4 regions of the Streptomyces sp. SLBN-118 genome follow, and region 4 is predicted to be linked to each of the others. Evidence: riboswitches for the same ligand, from Rfam matches in the RefSeq annotation. Region 4 holds a riboswitch; each other region holds the start of a gene.

Region 1 (3,846 bases), on a different contig from region 4:
GCCCGGGCGTTCGGCTGCTGCGGTGTTACGCGGGGCGCACACTGCCGTAGATCGGCATGTAGTAGATCGACTCCTCGCGGACGTTCGTACCGGGCTTCGGCGCGTGGATCATCATGCCGTCGCCGATGTAGATGCCCACGTGGCTGATGTCGTCGTAGAAGAACACCAGGTCACCCGGGAGCAGATCCTTCGTCGCGACCCGCGTGCCCACGTTCACCTGGTCCCAGGTGGTGCGCGGCAGGTCCACGCCCGCCGCCTTCCAGGCGGCCTGGGTGAGCCCCGAGCAGTCGTACGAACTGGGCCCGGACGCTCCCCAGACGTACGGCTTGCCGATCTGGGCGCGGGCGAAGGCGAGGACCTTGTCGGCCTTGGCCGCGTAGCTGTCGGCGGTGCCGGTGCCGGTGCCGGTTCCTGTGCTCGTGCCGGTGCTGGTGTCCTGGCGCTGGGCGGCCTCCTGCTGCTGTCGCGCCGCCTCCTCCGCCTTGGCGCGGGCCTCCGCCTCCGCCTCGGCCTTGGCCTTGGCTTCGGCCTTGAGGCGGGCCTCCTCCTGCTTCTGGCGCTCGATCGCGGCGAGCCGGGCCTTCTCCTCCGCGGTCAGCTTCGACAGCAGCGCCCGTGCCTCGGCGAGCTTCGACTGGACCTCCTGCTTGCTGGTGCGCAGGGCCTTCTGCGAGAGCGTGAGCGACTCGAGCTTCTCGGTCGCCGTGGCGCGCTGCTTGGCGGCTGCGGCGCGCTGGTTCTCGTAGTCGTCGATCACGGTGCGCTGACGGTCGGTCATCCGGTCCATCAGCTGTGTCTGGTCGAAGTACGCCTGCGGGCTGTCCGCGAAAAGCAGCGCGGCGGTCGGGGCGACGGCTCCCGTGCGGTATTGCGCGGCCGCGTAGTTGCCCAGCGCTCTGCGCGACTCGTTCAGCTTGTCGGTGCGCGTGGCGGCCTCGTCGAGCAGCTCGTCGACCTCGCGCCGCTTCTCGTCGGTCGATTCCTTGGCCTTGTTGTACTTCTCGGTCGCGGTGCCGGCCTGCCGGTACAGGTCGTCGACCTTCTTCTGCACCTCTTCGATGGAGGGCTTCGGCTCGGTCGGCACGGCGTTGGCGCTCTGCGTCGACAGCAGCGTGACGCCGGCGATGGCCGCCGTCGTCAGCCCGACGGCGGGTGAGGTCGTGGTACGGCTGCGTTCTTTGCGATGCGACGCCAAGGCCGGCATCTCCTTCTTCCGTGGACCGCCTACCGGGTTAGCTGTCGGGTTCGGGCGGAACGGAAGGTCGCCCTACGGACCGGATGGGGCTCGGTCCGATTCACCCCGGTTGTGCATGATGGGTCCCCGGCTTCGAACTTCCTTACGGAAAGCCCGAATTCGGCGCAGGCTGCCCGATGTGGCGCGGATCGCCAGGGGGATACGGGCCGCCTGGTCGAGCACCGTAGCCAACTCGTGTGGTCGCTGTGAAGGTTGATGTTCGATATGCCCGATACATTTTCGTGACCTTGCCGATCGGCGGACCCGGACGCTCCGGAAGTTGACCCGGCGACATGGCTCGATCACGCAGAGTCGCGGGAGTTACGGAGGGTGGTGACCCGATGCGGCGGCAAGCTGTCAGTGCGGCGGCCTAGACTCGTAGAGCGATGAGCAGCCTCTTTGACGACAGCTTCCTGGCGGACCTCCAGCCCAGCTCGGAGCACCCTCCGCCGCCGCCCGAGGACCCGGCCCCGGAGGAGATGCCCGACGATCTCTTCCAGGGTGCCTACGACGTGCCCCCGGCCCGGGATCCGTACCACCGCGACGGCGCCCCGCGCACCGTTGTGGATCCCGCCGCGCTCCTCGAAGGGCTCAACGAACAGCAGCGCGCCGCCGTCGTGCACACCGGCTCGCCGCTGCTCATCGTCGCCGGAGCCGGATCCGGCAAGACCCGCGTGCTGACCCACCGGATCGCGTATCTGCTGGGGAGCCGCAGCGTCCACCCCGGCCAGATACTGGCGATCACCTTCACCAACAAGGCCGCCGGTGAGATGAAGGAGCGCGTCGGGCAGCTCGTCGGGCCGCGCGCCAACGCCATGTGGGTGTCCACCTTCCACAGCGCGTGCGTCCGCATCCTGCGCCGGGAGTCCAAGAGGCTCGGCTTCACCTCGTCGTTCTCGATCTACGACGCGGCGGACTCGAAGCGGCTGATGGCGCTGGTCTGCCGGGACCTCGATCTCGATCCCAAGAAGTTCCCGCCGAAGTCCTTCAGCGCCAAGATCTCGAACCTGAAGAACGAGCTGATCGACGAGGAGACCTTCGCCGACCAGGCCGCCGACGGTTTCGAGAAGACGCTCGCCGAGGCGTACCGCATGTACCAGGGCAGGCTGCGCGAGGCCAATGCGCTGGACTTCGACGACATCATCATGACGACGGTGCATCTGCTCCAGGCGTTTCCGGACGTCGCCGAGCACTACCGGCGCCGCTTCCGCCATGTCCTGGTGGACGAGTATCAGGACACCAACCACGCTCAGTACACACTCGTACGCGAGCTGGTGGGGACGGGGTACGAGGACTTGGCGCCGGCCGAGCTCTGCGTTGTCGGTGACGCCGACCAGTCGATCTACGCCTTCCGCGGCGCGACCATCCGCAACATCCTCCAGTTCGAGGAGGACTACCCGGACGCGACGACGATCCTGCTGGAGCAGAACTACCGCTCGACGCAGACGATCCTGTCCGCAGCCAACGCGGTCATCGAGCGGAACGAAAGCCGCCGCCCCAAGAACCTGTGGACGAACGCGGGCGCGGGCGCGCAGATCACCGGCTATGTCGCCGACACCGAGCACGACGAGGCGCAGTTCGTAGCCGACGAGATCGACCGGCTGACCGACACGGGCGACGCGAAGGCGGGCGACGTCGCCGTCTTCTACCGTACGAACGCCCAGTCCCGTGTCTTCGAAGAGATCTTCATCCGCGTCGGACTGCCCTACAAGGTCGTCGGCGGAGTGCGCTTCTACGAGCGCAAGGAGGTGCGGGATGTGCTGGCGTATCTGCGGGTGCTCGCCAACCCGGAGGACAACGTCCCGCTGCGCCGGATCCTGAACGTCCCCAAGCGCGGCATCGGCGATCGCGCCGAGGCGATGATCGACGCACTCGCGCTGCGCGAGAAAATCACCTTCCCGCAGGCGCTGCGCCGCGTCGACGAGGCGTACGGCATGGCGGCCCGCTCCGCCAACGCCGTGAAGCGCTTCAACGTGCTGATGGAGGAACTTCGCACGGTCGTCGACTCGGGCGCGGGCCCGGCGGTGGTGCTGGAGGCCGTTCTGGAGCGCACCGGCTACCTTGCCGAACTGCAGGCATCGACCGACCCGCAGGACGAGACCCGGATCGAGAACCTCCAGGAACTGGCCGCCGTGGCGCTGGAGTTCGAGCAGGACCGCGCCGAGGAGGAGGGCGCGGGCACGCTCGCCGAGTTCCTGGAGCAGGTCGCACTCGTCGCCGACTCCGACCAGATCCCCGATGAGGACGAGGACGGCTCCGGCGTCATCACACTGATGACGCTGCACACCGCCAAGGGCCTTGAGTTCCCGGTGGTGTTCCTGACGGGCATGGAGGACGGCGTCTTCCCGCACATGCGTGCCCTCGGCCAGGCGAAGGAGCTGGAGGAGGAGCGGCGGCTCGCGTACGTCGGCATCACGCGCGCCCGCGAGCGTCTCTATCTGACCCGGTCCTCGATGCGCAGCGCCTGGGGCCAGCCCTCGTACAACCCGCCCTCGCGCTTCCTGGAGGAGATTCCGGGGCAGCACCTGGAGTGGAAGCGGACGGGGCCGATGGCCGGGCCCGCGGGGCCGACCTCCGGCATCACGTCGTCGCTGTCGTCGTCGCGCTCCCGC
Region 2 (3,846 bases), 1.4 Mb from region 4:
GGCTGCCGGCCGCGGTCCGGCAGGACAACGGCCGCGGCATGGTCATCATTCGCAGCCTCACCGCGGAGTGCGGCGGACAGCTCTCGGTCACTCCGACCCCGGAAGGCGGCAAGACGGTCTGGATCGCCCTTCCGTGGACGGCCCCGGTCCAGAGCTGAGACGGCCGGAAGACTTCGGCCCGACGGCCGGTGCCCCTGCCGGCCGGCCCGTGCGTTCACGCCCGGCCGAACGCCCCCCGCAGCAGCGCCCGAAGAGACTGCGCCGCGGGCCCGGACTCCTCGCCCCGGTGCACCACCGAGATCGTCCGGCGGAAGTCCGCCGGGTCCAACTGCCGTACGCCCAGCGGCGTCGCCGACATCGCCGCGACCATCTCCGGCACCACCGCAACCCCGATCCCCGCACTGACCAGTGCGCACACCAGCGCGTAGCCGGGTGACTCGCACACCACCGCAGGGGTCGCCCCGGCCCGGGCGAGCGCAGTTTCGACCCCCTTGCGGGGCGGATGCGAGGGCGCGCTGCTGATCAGCGGCTGTCCGGCGAGATCGGCCACCGGCAGCCGCCCCGAGCCGCCCGCGAGCGCATGGCCGGGCGCCGTCACCAGGACCAACTCCTCGACCAGCAGCGGGTCCAGGACCACACCCGCGGGCGGCGGCGCAGGCTCGGCCGGTTCGTAGGTGTGTGTCAGCGCAAGATCCACCTCGCCGGCCGCCACTGCCAGGACCCCGTCCGGGGGCTCGTACTCCGCGACGGTCAGTTCCACATCCGGATGCGCCCGGCGGAACGAGCTCAGGACCGGCGGCAGCAGGTGGACACCCACCGTGGTGAAGGTCCCCACCCGCAACCGCCCGCCGGCCAGTCCGGACAGCCGCGCCAGCTCGTGCCGCGCCCGGTCCATCTCGTCCAGGACCCGGCGGGCCCGCGCTGCGAGCAGCTCGCCCGCGGCGGTCAGCCGTGCCCCGCGATGACTGCGCACCAGAAGAGCCGCCCCGGCCTCGCGCTCCAGCTTGGCCAGCTGCTGGGAGAGGGCGGGTGCGGTGTAGCCCAGGCGGGACGCGGCCCGGGTGATCGAGCCGGCCTCGGCGACCGCTACGAGCGCCGCCAGTCGTGTCGGGTCGTACATGGCAATCCCTTAAGCATTGCTTTAGGCCTACCCAGAACATTATAAGTACACGTTAAGGCTGTGGCCGGTCCAGGATGGTGGCCATGGACGCACAACTGTTCGCCTTCATCGGGGTCGCCGCGGGCATGGTCGCCATGCCGGGCGCGGACTTCACCGTCGTCGTACGCAATGCGCTCGCCTCCCGGCGCGCGGGCGTGGCCTGCGCGGTCGGCGTCGCCGGGGGACTGCTCGTGCACACCGCGCTGGCGGTCGCCGGACTCGCGGCCGTTCTGGTCGCCGTTCCGGTGTTGTTCCGCACGCTGCAGATTCTGGGCGGTGCCTATGTGCTCTACCTGGGCGTACGGGCCGTACGCTCCGCCCTGCGCCCGGTGCTCGCGGTGGAGGATCCCGAGGCCGCGGCCACGCAGGGCATCGGCCGCAGCCTGCGCCAGGGCTTCCTCACGAACGTCCTCAACCCGAAGGCGCCCGTTCTCTTCCTGAGCCTGCTCCCGCAGTTCGTTCCGGACGGTGCGGCGGTACTGCCGCGCACCTTGCTGCTTGCGTCGATCGTCGTCGCTCTGGCGCTGCTGTGGTTCCCGGCGGTGGCCCTGCTCGTGGACCGTCTCGGGAAGTGGCTGCGCAGGCCGCGCACCACCCGGGCCGTCGAAGGCGTCACCGGCGGTGCGCTCACGGCTCTGGGAGTGACCCTGCTCGCCGAGCCGCTCGCGCACTGACCCCGGGGCGCCGGAGGACGGTCCGTCAGCGGACCCGGCCGTACCAGACGCTCTTGGTCCAGATCTTCTCCAGCTTCACCCAGGAGCCGGTCTTCGGCGAGTGCCAGATCCTGCCGCGGCCGGCGTAGATGCCCACGTGGTAGACCCTGCTGCCGGAGTGGAAGAAGACCAGGTCTCCCTGCTGCCTCGAGGAGGCCGGGACACGACGGGTCTTGTTGAACTGCTGCTGAGCCGTACGGGGGAGCTTCTTGCCCACCCTTTTGTACGAATAAAGCGTCAGCCCCGAGCAGTCGAACCGGGAGGGACCCGCGGCGCCGTACCTGTAGGGCGCCCCCCTCTTCGAGGCGGCCACCTTGAGCGCAGCCTTCGCGCGGGTCGTTGCCGCATGGGCCTCGGGAACGGTGCCCGGGACCAGCAGAGAGCCGCCGACGGCGGCAAGGGTCAGTGCCGACACGGCGCCCGCCCTGGTCATCAACAACGGGACATGAATCTGCGGATTCATGCGCAACCCTTCGTCAGCCGCCTGTGAAGGATGACCTGTCGGGTTCGGACGGACGAAGATGCCCGGCCGCGGCTGCGGCTTCACCCCAAGGGACCGCCGGGCTGTCCGGCTGTCCCGTCCTGCTTGGGTCCTCCACTCCTGCCGAAGCGCTTCTGTCGACCAGACATCCGGTGCGGCGGCAGGACTCGGCGTCCGCCCGGACCGCCCCACCGAGATGGTGAGGGCTTGTCGTCCCAGGGATCTTGACCCATGCCGCGCCGGATTTCCGAGTTGAAGCGTCCGTAAGTGAGCTTTGCCACCGCTGACCTGTTCGGGTGGACAGGGGAGATTAGCAGACGAGTACACGACAGTTGAGGAGCCTCGCACCAGCGCAGGAGCAAGGCATTCCGCCCGATCGGTAGTCACAGTGCGCAAGTTGTCCGTAGTCGCGGGCGGTGTGTCGACTGCATCGAATGGGGGATGTACACCAGTACCCTGATGGCGTAGGCGGAAGCGGGTGTTTCGTCAACTCATCGCCGCGGGCGGCATCGTCACCCGTCGCGCCCGCCGCTCGCCGTCGAGCACTCTGAGTGCTTCGGCCAGCGTCGCCGCATGAACCTCGCTCTCACCGCGCAGGTGCATCAGGGTCAGGGCGTTCTTGAGCGCCTCGGCCCGTCCGACCAGCGCCTGTGCCGCGCGGAGTGCGCCGTACGTGTGCGTCGCGCGGGCCGGGTTGATCCTGCCCAGCAGATCGAGCACCTCCAGATAGCTGTCGACGAACTCGCACTCGGCGCGGGTCAGTGCGGGCAGCGGGGGCAGTTCGGGTGGCAGCATCCGGCGCTCACCTCGAACCGGCGGAGGAGAGCGAGGTCTTGCGGTTCTTGATCACATGGTCCACCAGCCCGTAGGCCAGGGCGGCCTCGGCATCAAAGATCTTGTCGCGCTCCAGGTCGGCGGCTATCCGCTCGGTGGTCTGGCCGGTGTGGTGTACGAGCATCCCGGCGAGTTGGGTCCGCAGGCGCAGCAACTCCTGTGCCTGGATCTCCAGATCGGAGGGCCGGCCCTGCAACGGCTCCTCGAGCGCGGGCTGCTGCAGGACGATCCGGGCGCCGGGCAGCGCCATCCGCTTACCCGGGGCCCCGGCGGAGAGCAGCAGCGCGGCGGTGGAGGCGGCCTGCCCGAGGCAGGTCGTCTCCACGTCGCAGGTGATCACCTGCATCGTGTCGTAGATCGCGGACATGGCGCTGAGTGAGCCGCCGGGGGAGTTGATGTACAGGGAGATGTCGCGGTCCGGCGCCGCGTACTCGAGGTGCAGGAACTGCGCGATCACATCGCCTGCGGCGGTGTCGTCGACGGCGCTGCCGAGGAAGATGATCCGCTCGTCGAGCAGCTTCGAGTACGGATCGAGGGTGCGGTGGCCCGCACTGGTGCGCTCGGTGAACTGGGGCAGGACGTGGCGGGCGGCTGGTCGGTTCATGACGTCCTTCTCCTCTCGCACGGCCATCTGTAAGAAATGTACAGGACGTACAGGC
Region 3 (3,846 bases), on a different contig from region 4:
CGAGTCGTCCCGGCTGCACAACCGTCTGGTACGTCGCGACCAGACGGCCGTCGCCGCCGGGTTCGGTCTGCTGCGTCTCGCCGGCGCTCCCTCCCTCGGCTGGCTGGACGTCAAGACGTCCGGCGGCGTCGAGGTCCCGGAGATCGAGGCCGCGGTCGACGAGGAGCTGGCGCGGTTCGCCGCCGAGGGTCCCACGGCGGAGGAGATGGAGCGCGCGCAGGCCCAGTTGGAGCGTGAGTGGCTGGACCGGCTCGGCACGGTCGCGGGCCGCGCCGACGAACTGTGCAGGTACGCCGTGCTGTTCGGCGACCCGCAGCTGGCGCTGACCGCGGTGCAGAGGGTGCTCGATGTCACCGCCGAGGAGGTGCAGGCGGTCGCCAAGGCCCGGCTGCGCCCCGACAACCGGGCGGTGCTGGTGTACGAACCCGTCTCGGCGCCCGAGGGAAGCAACGAAGAGGAAGAGGCGGACCAGTGAGCGACGCTGCCGTGACGATGACGTACCACCCGCAGCCGACGGCGGGCGTCGCCCGGCCCTGGGCCTTTCCCGCCCCCGAGCGCGGCACGCTGGACAACGGTCTGACCGTGCTGCGCTGCCACCGTCCCGGCCAGCAGGTGGTGGCCGTCGAGCTCTCCCTCGACGCCCCGCTGGACGCCGAGCCCGAGGGTATCGACGGTGTCGCCACGATCATGGCGCGCGCCCTGTCGGAGGGCACCGACAAGCACACGGCCGAGGAGTTCGCAGCCGAGCTGGAGCGCTGCGGCGCGACCCTCGACGCGCACGCCGACCACGCCGGGGTCCGCGTCTCCCTGGAGGTCCCGGTCTCCCGGCTCCCCAAGGCGCTGGGCCTGCTGGCCGAGGCGCTGCGTGCGCCCGCCTTCGCCGACAGCGAGGTGGAGCGGCTGGTACGCAACCGTCTCGACGAGATCCCGCACGAGACGGCCAACCCGGCCCGCCGCGCGGCCAAGGAGCTCTCCAAGGAGCTTTTCCCGGCCGTCGCCCGTATGTCACGCCCCCGCCAGGGCACCGAGGAGACCGTGGCCCGGATCGATTCCGCCGCCGTGCGCGCCTTCTACGAGGCGCATGTCCGGCCCGCCACCGCCACCGCGGTGATCGTCGGCGACCTCACCGGAGTCGACCTGGATGCCGTGCTCGCCGAGACCTTCGGCACCTGGACGGGCGACAGCGCCAAGCCCCGTCCCGTCCCGCCGGTCACCGCCGACGACACTGGCCGCGTGGTCATCGTGGACCGGCCGGGCGCCGTGCAGACGCAGCTGCTGATCGGCCGGATCGGCGCTGACCGGCACGACCGCGTCTGGCCCGCGCAGGTGCTCGGGACGTACTGCCTCGGCGGCACTCTCACCTCGCGTCTGGACCGTGTGCTGCGCGAGGAGAAGGGCTACACCTACGGCGTACGGGCCTTCGGCCAGGTGCTGAGGTCCGCCCCCGACGGCTCGGGCGCCTCGATGCTGGCGATCAGCGGCTCGGTGGACACCCCCAACACGGGACCGGCGCTGGACGACCTGTGGAAGGTGCTGCGGACGCTCGCCGCCGAGGGGCTCACCGACGCCGAGCGTGACGTGGCGGTGCAGAACCTGGTGGGTGTCGCTCCGCTGAAGTTCGAGACGGCCGCGTCCGTCGCGGGCACGCTCGCCGACCAGGTCGAGCAGTTCCTCCCGGACGACTACCAGGCGCAGTTGTACGTGCGGCTGGCCGAGACCGGCACCGTGGAGGCGACGGCAGCGGCCGTCAGCGCCTTCCCGGTGGACCGTCTGGTCACGGTGCTCGTCGGGGACGCTTCGGAGATCGAGGAGCCGGTCAGGGCGCTGGGCATCGGCGACGTGACCGTGGTCACCGGCTGACCAGCTCTCGGGGTGCCGGAGCACGGTCCGGACAACTCCGGCCGAACCCGGCGCAACAGGCAAGCGGAACCCCGGCATCCAAGCGATGTCGGGGTTCCGCGTCTTGTCCGCTTTGTTGTGGAGGCTGCCGCTCTGCCCTGTGGCATGCACTACAAAAGGGCCTGTCTGTTTGGCGATTGAAAGTCGGCCCGCCTAGCGTCGGTCCGGCTGTTCGCCAGTAGCCCGCCGCAGCCGCGGCATCGGACAGCCATCGCCGAGTCCCCGTCAGGCGCGAGCCTGGGGAGCCGGGGACCCACTCAGTCCCTGGGGTGAATCGGACGCCTTCGTATCCGTACGGAGGGGCCCGTAGGAGACCTTCCTGCTCCGAACCCGTCAGCTAACCCGGTAGGCGAGAAGGAAGGAAAGGACCAGCCACTTCATGGCGTTCACCCGTGCCACCGGGAAGCACCGTGCCCCGAGCCGCCTTTCGCGCAAGAGCGCGAGCATGGCGGGCGCAGCGGCCCTTGCCACGACCGGCGTCATCGGAACCCTCGCTTCCCCGGCGCTCGCCGCCACCCCGGGCATGACTCCTGTCGAGGACACCGGGATGACCCAGCTGGTCACCGACGACACCCTCGCGGACCAGATCGCCGACCAGGCTGCCGCCCAGAAGCAGGAGGCCGCCGAGGCGAAGGCCGAGGCGGCGGCGAAGCGCAAGGCCGAGGCCCGCGTCAAGGCCGCCCGCGAAGCCAAGGAGCGCGCCGCACGGGAGGCCGAGCGCAAGCGCCTCAACTCCTTCGTCGCGCCGATCAGCGGCTCGTACATCTCCACGGGCTACAAGACCGGCGGCGCCGTCTGGTCCTCCGGCAGCCACACCGGCATCGACTTCCACGCCGCCTCCGGCACCACCGTGCACGCGGTCGGATCCGGCACCGTCGTCGAGGCCGGCTGGGGCGGCGCCTACGGCAACAACGTCGTGATCAAGATGAGGGACGGCTCGTACACGCAGTACGGCCACCTCTCCTCGATCACGGTCTCGGTGGGCCAGAGCGTCACCCCGGGCGCCCAGATAGGTCTCTCCGGCGCGACCGGCAACACCACCGGGCCCCACCTCCACTTCGAGGCGCGCACCGGCTCCGAGTACGGCTCCGACATCGACCCGGTCGCGTACCTGCGTGCGCACGGCGTCGCCGTCTGAGCACGCGCGCCCGAGCGCGTACCGCGAGAAGGCCCCGGCTTCCTGCCGGGGCCTTCGGCGTTTGGATCCCTGGCCAAAAGATATCCCTGGAATCCCGAGTGCCGTCGGAAATCCCGGCCCGCTGCAATAGAGTCACTGAACAGACGTCAATCGGCTGCGTTTCGTGCGGATTAAGCGGAGGTTCGGTATGCGCATTCCCGCGCACTCGGTATGCACGGCGATCCGCGACGACATCGTCTCCGGTGTATTCGAGCGCGGCAGCCGGCTCACCGAGGAGCAGTTGGCGCGCCGCTACGGCGTCTCCCGGGTCCCGGTGCGCGAAGCCCTGCGCACCCTGGAGTCCGAGGGCTTCGTCACCACGCGGCGGCACGCGGGTGCCTGTGTCGCCGAACCCACCGAGCAGGAGGCGGCCGACCTGCTGGAGGTCCGGATGCTTCTGGAGCCCCTCGGTGCGGCCCGCGCGGCCCAGCGGCGTACGGATGCGCACCTGAAGGTCCTGCGCGGCCTGGTGAGGCTGGGTCAGGAGCGCGCGCGCCGCGGCCAGGGCGAGGACCTGCGCTCGCTGGGCGGCTGGTTCCACGAGACCCTCGCGCAGGCCTCCGGCAGCCCGGGACTGATCGCCCTGCTCACCCAGCTGCGGCACAAGATCGCCTGGATGTACGCCGTCGAACAGCCCGCCAAGCCCATGGACTCCTGGGCGGAGCACGGCGCGATCGTGGACGCGGTGGCGCGCGGCGACGGGGAGAGGGCCCGCGCGCTGACCGCCCTGCACGCGGAGCGGGCCGCAGCGGCGCACCGGCTGCGGCGCC
Region 4 (3,846 bases):
TGTCGCCCTTGGCCCGCATCACCTCGACGCCGCGCTTGAGGCGGTCGATCGCTTCGACTTCGACCTCGCGGTCGGCCTGGAACATCTCGGTGACGCTCTGGCCCACCCGTACATGGAAGAGCCGCTGGTAGTTCGGCAGACCGTCCAGCAGGAGGATCCGGTCGGTCAGGACCTCCGCGTGATTCATCTCGTCGAACGACTCGTGCCGGGTGTGCGCCGCAAGTTTGGGCCAGCCGAAGTTCTCCTGCATCTTGGCGTGCAGGAAGTACTGATTGATTGCGGTCAGCTCCGCGGTCAGCTGCTCGTTGAGGAACTCCAGGACCTCGGGGTCGCCCTGCATGGCTCCTGCCTCCCTGCTCCTGGCCGGGCGGGCACGGAGAAGCGCCGCACCGGCGGCTGCTGCCTACGGACATCGTTTCACCAGACCGGTACGACTTCCAGGAAGGCCGTACTTACCTGGGTTCCCGAGATGTGACTGGCGCCCCGGAGGCCACCGAGGCCACCGGGGCGCCTCAAACACTGCACCGCCGTCTGTGAGGACTACGCAGAGCGCGTCTTCGCCGCTCTGCACGCCCCCGACGAGGAGCCGACCCCGTGACCCGCCACCGCCATAGCCTCGAAGCGGGCCATGTGGCCGCTCTACGCCGCCGGCTTCACCCCGCCCTCGGCGCCCACGGTATCGGCGCCAACCTCGGCGGGTTCAGCGAGGACGCCGTCACCTCGCTCCTCGTCGCCGGTATTGGCTCTCTCCACCCTCACCCACGGCTGTGCCGCCCTCGCCGTACTTCTCGCCATCGGCCCGCTCCTCGCCCTGAAGGCACCACGCGGCCCCCGTCGGGCGGCCCGGTAATCAAGGCCGCAGCGCCCGTTTGCCTCGTGCTCGGGGGAGTGCCCGCACTCCGTCCGGAGCCGGCAAGGCAAGCGCTGTCGACGCGGGTCGGCACCGTCTTAGCAGCCTGGATTACTGACACGCAAACGCCTGCACGCATCACTCCTTACCGGGGGTACCGGGTGTACCTATCACGAACTCACTTGTAGGAAAAGCCAGTTGATGCAAGTCCGGTTGTGGAGACCTTGTGCTCGAACGCAAGGTCCCCCTAACGTGCTCGGCGTTCGGAGAAGTCGAACACCGCGTGGCCGGACCGCCTAATCCTGCCCCCGGCGCGCGGCAGCACATCACCACACCGCCTGGCAGGAGCGGGGGACCCACTTGCGCCGTACGGGACAACACGTACCCGGGCGGCTTGGGGTGAAGCCGTGAGAACCACGGCCGGGCAACTCCAGCCCGAACCCGACAGCTCACCTCGTAGGCGTTCGGAGTACGGAGCCACCTTGACATCTGCAGTCGGACGACAACGCGTCCCACATCACCAGGCCGCCACCCGGCAGCTCGTCAGCCGCGCCTGTGCCGTCGGCCGAGGCGAAACATTCGGCTAGAGGTCCTGATCAAGCACGCCGTCGGCGAGTACACGCAGTACGGGCTGCTGTCCCGTATCGATGTGCCGTCCGGCGTCACCATCGCGCGGAGACCTGACACGTCGCCCTGGTCGACGCTTCGCCCAGGCGCAGCGCGATGCGACCTCAGCCGTGGACCCCGGTCACCCGTCATCCGTACGAGCGCGACAGCCGGTGCCCGTTCGGCGGGCCCGGAAATCGGCGGCTGTCGTTGCGGTCCGGAAGGACGTTGTCGGTGGCTGCGCGCAACCACCGCCCCAACACCCCTGCCCGATGAGGAAGTTCGGAGCCTGCCGCCCCACCGGCACGTATGAGGAGACATCATGAGACCGTTCGCACTGAACTATGCCCGTCCCGCCGTGCCTGCCCCGGACGTGGTCCCTTACGCCTATGACCCCACGCTCCAGTTGAACGTCCTGTCCGACGGGCGCCCGGCCGTCAACGACCACGACCTGCTGCTGGCGTGCGGTACCACCACGTCCACCGCCGGTTCCCAGACGCACTTCGACGACTGACGGTCCGCCAACCCGCACGCCGCTCCGTCTGTGAACCTGCCCGACAGCCTTCTGCACGGCGACGGCTACCGCGGATCATGTGCCGGAGCACGTCCGGGCTGCGAACCGGCGGATCAGGTCGGCGCGCGAGGTGATACCGACTGCACGTGGACGTCGGCCAAACGGCCCGCACGGTCGCGCTGTTCGTACATCTGGCGGCACTGGTCATCGGACTGGGCTCGGTGCTCACCATCGACTATTACGGGACGCTGTGCTGCTGGGCGGGCGGAGCCTGCGACCGGCACTGGAGTTCGCCGGTCCGCTGCATGTGCCCGAGTTCGAGGCTGTGCCATCGAGCGTGGCTCGTGTCAGCGCGACGGGGCGACCCCAGCACCGTGTCCGGCCGCCGGCTCGGCGAGGCGGCGGGCGGGCAAGGTGGCGGTGGGCATCGGGAGGCCGTCGCGCCCGGTGCCGCGGAGATGTCGCACATACTCCTTCCGCGGTACGAGAAGGGCGCCCAGGCCGCGGACGTGCGGGCTGTCCCGCTGCGCGTCGAGCAGCTCACCGCCGGCCTCGGCGAAGCGCGCCGCGAGGTCGGACACCGCGACCTTCGAGGCACCTGGACGATGGAAGAACATCGAGTCCATGCTGACGACCGATCCGACCTGGAGGCCGAAGACACCGCCGACCAGATCGTCGCCCTCCCACACCTCGACGCTGTGAGCATGCCCCAGCTCGTGGAGGCTGATCAGGCTCGCGATCAGCTCTTCGGTGAGCCACAGGGGGTCGCGGTCGGTGCTGCATTCGCGGACGACCTGCTCGAACCTCTGGTTCATGCTGGTCGACCACGGCAGCTTGTTGCGCAGCTGCCGGGCGAGGCTCCGGCTGAGGTGCGCGGCCGAGACGGGCAGCACCGGCCTGGGGTCGGGCGACCACCAGGAGACGGCGTAGGGATCGGCCGAGTCCTCCCCCACGAGCGGGATGCGGCCGTCCTCGACCTGGTCGGCGAAGACCACCTCGTTGAGGACGCGGGTGTACTCGTCGGATGCCGGGAACGGATAGACCCCTGCCCGGTACGCCTTCAGGAGGCTGGTGGGACTGAGGTCGGCGGAGAAGGCCACCGGACCGTCGGGCGCGGCTCCCAGCACGTCCAGCGTCTCCCAGCCCGGGCATCGGCTCACCACCGTGACGCTCCCTGCTCCTGGTTCTTCACCGGCCTCACATAGTCGGCTTGTTGGAGGTAGTCGATGTAGCCGTCCATCATCGCGTCCACCGGCGGAGTGTCGATCCCGGCGTCCGCCAGGGCCCGTTCCGCGTTGTCGCGGGTGAACTCCGTGAAAACGCCCTGGAAGTACATCTCGCTCACGGTCATGTCGGCGCGGGCACAGCGGTCGACGAAGAGCGGGACGAACGGGGTTATCGGGTCGGTGGGGTGCCCGGCCGCGTACTTCACCAGAGCGGCGATCCATTCGGCGTACGGGATCGCCTGGACCGGGTAGCCCCGCCGGCGCAGGCGCTCGGCGAGCGAATCCAGCAGCGTGGGACGGGGGTTGGTGAGGTGGTAGACCTCGCCACGAGCGGGATGGTGGGTGGAGATGTGCCCGATTGCGCGGGCGAGGTGGTCGGCCGGCAGGAAGTCCAGCGGCAGCCGGACGTCAGGGCACAGCCCGGTCCGCGCGATGAAGCCGAACAGGGCGGCCATCTCGCTGCTGGTGTTCATCACGCCGGTGGTGCTGCCGCCCGTGATGTCCATCAGGCGGTGGATGGCTACCGGCAGGCCCGCGTCGGACGCCTTCTTCAGCAGCGCCTCGCCGACCCACTTGCTCTCCACGTATCCCACCGACAGATACTCCGGGAAGCGCAGCGGCGTGTTCTCTGTCACCTCACGCACCCCGGC

The links. Region 4 has a riboswitch for cyclic di-AMP ahead of tgmA (putative ATP-grasp-modified RiPP). Riboswitches for the same ligand answer to the same signal wherever they lie in the genome.
Positions count from the first base shown of each region.
Region 1: it holds a riboswitch for cyclic di-AMP, as region 4 does, so the genes downstream of both, FBY35_RS13970 (C40 family peptidase) here and tgmA (putative ATP-grasp-modified RiPP) in region 4, are expected to answer to the same signal.
Region 2: it holds a riboswitch for cyclic di-AMP, as region 4 does, so the genes downstream of both, FBY35_RS22820 (C40 family peptidase) here and tgmA (putative ATP-grasp-modified RiPP) in region 4, are expected to answer to the same signal.
Region 3: it holds a riboswitch for cyclic di-AMP, as region 4 does, so the genes downstream of both, FBY35_RS08880 (M23 family metallopeptidase) here and tgmA (putative ATP-grasp-modified RiPP) in region 4, are expected to answer to the same signal.

Region 1 is NZ_VFNP01000001.1:3,109,520-3,113,365, reverse strand. It holds gene FBY35_RS13970 (C40 family peptidase) at 26-1,204, opposite strand; cyclic di-AMP (ydaO/yuaA leader) riboswitch at 1,207-1,370, opposite strand; gene pcrA (DNA helicase PcrA) at 1,621-3,846, shown strand, end outside.
Region 2 is NZ_VFNP01000002.1:939,685-943,530, reverse strand. It holds gene FBY35_RS22835 (ATP-binding protein) at 1-158, shown strand, start outside; gene FBY35_RS22830 (LysR family transcriptional regulator) at 215-1,120, opposite strand; gene FBY35_RS22825 (LysE family translocator) at 1,204-1,833, shown strand; gene FBY35_RS22820 (C40 family peptidase) at 1,859-2,335, opposite strand; cyclic di-AMP (ydaO/yuaA leader) riboswitch at 2,339-2,494, opposite strand; gene FBY35_RS22815 (hypothetical protein) at 2,840-3,148, opposite strand; gene FBY35_RS22810 (ATP-dependent Clp protease proteolytic subunit) at 3,156-3,791, opposite strand.
Region 3 is NZ_VFNP01000001.1:1,971,710-1,975,555, reverse strand. It holds gene FBY35_RS08890 (pitrilysin family protein) at 1-475, shown strand, start outside; gene FBY35_RS08885 (pitrilysin family protein) at 472-1,860, shown strand; cyclic di-AMP (ydaO/yuaA leader) riboswitch at 2,102-2,266, shown strand; gene FBY35_RS08880 (M23 family metallopeptidase) at 2,279-3,037, shown strand; gene FBY35_RS08875 (GntR family transcriptional regulator) at 3,225-3,846, shown strand, end outside.
Region 4 is NZ_VFNP01000002.1:2,304,459-2,308,304, reverse strand. It holds gene bfr (bacterioferritin) at 1-340, opposite strand, end outside; gene FBY35_RS36230 (hypothetical protein) at 640-795, opposite strand; cyclic di-AMP (ydaO/yuaA leader) riboswitch at 1,173-1,329, shown strand; gene tgmA (putative ATP-grasp-modified RiPP) at 1,779-1,970, shown strand; gene FBY35_RS29015 (leucyl/phenylalanyl-tRNA--protein transferase) at 2,318-3,130, opposite strand; gene FBY35_RS29010 (amino acid adenylation domain-containing protein) at 3,127-3,846, opposite strand, start outside.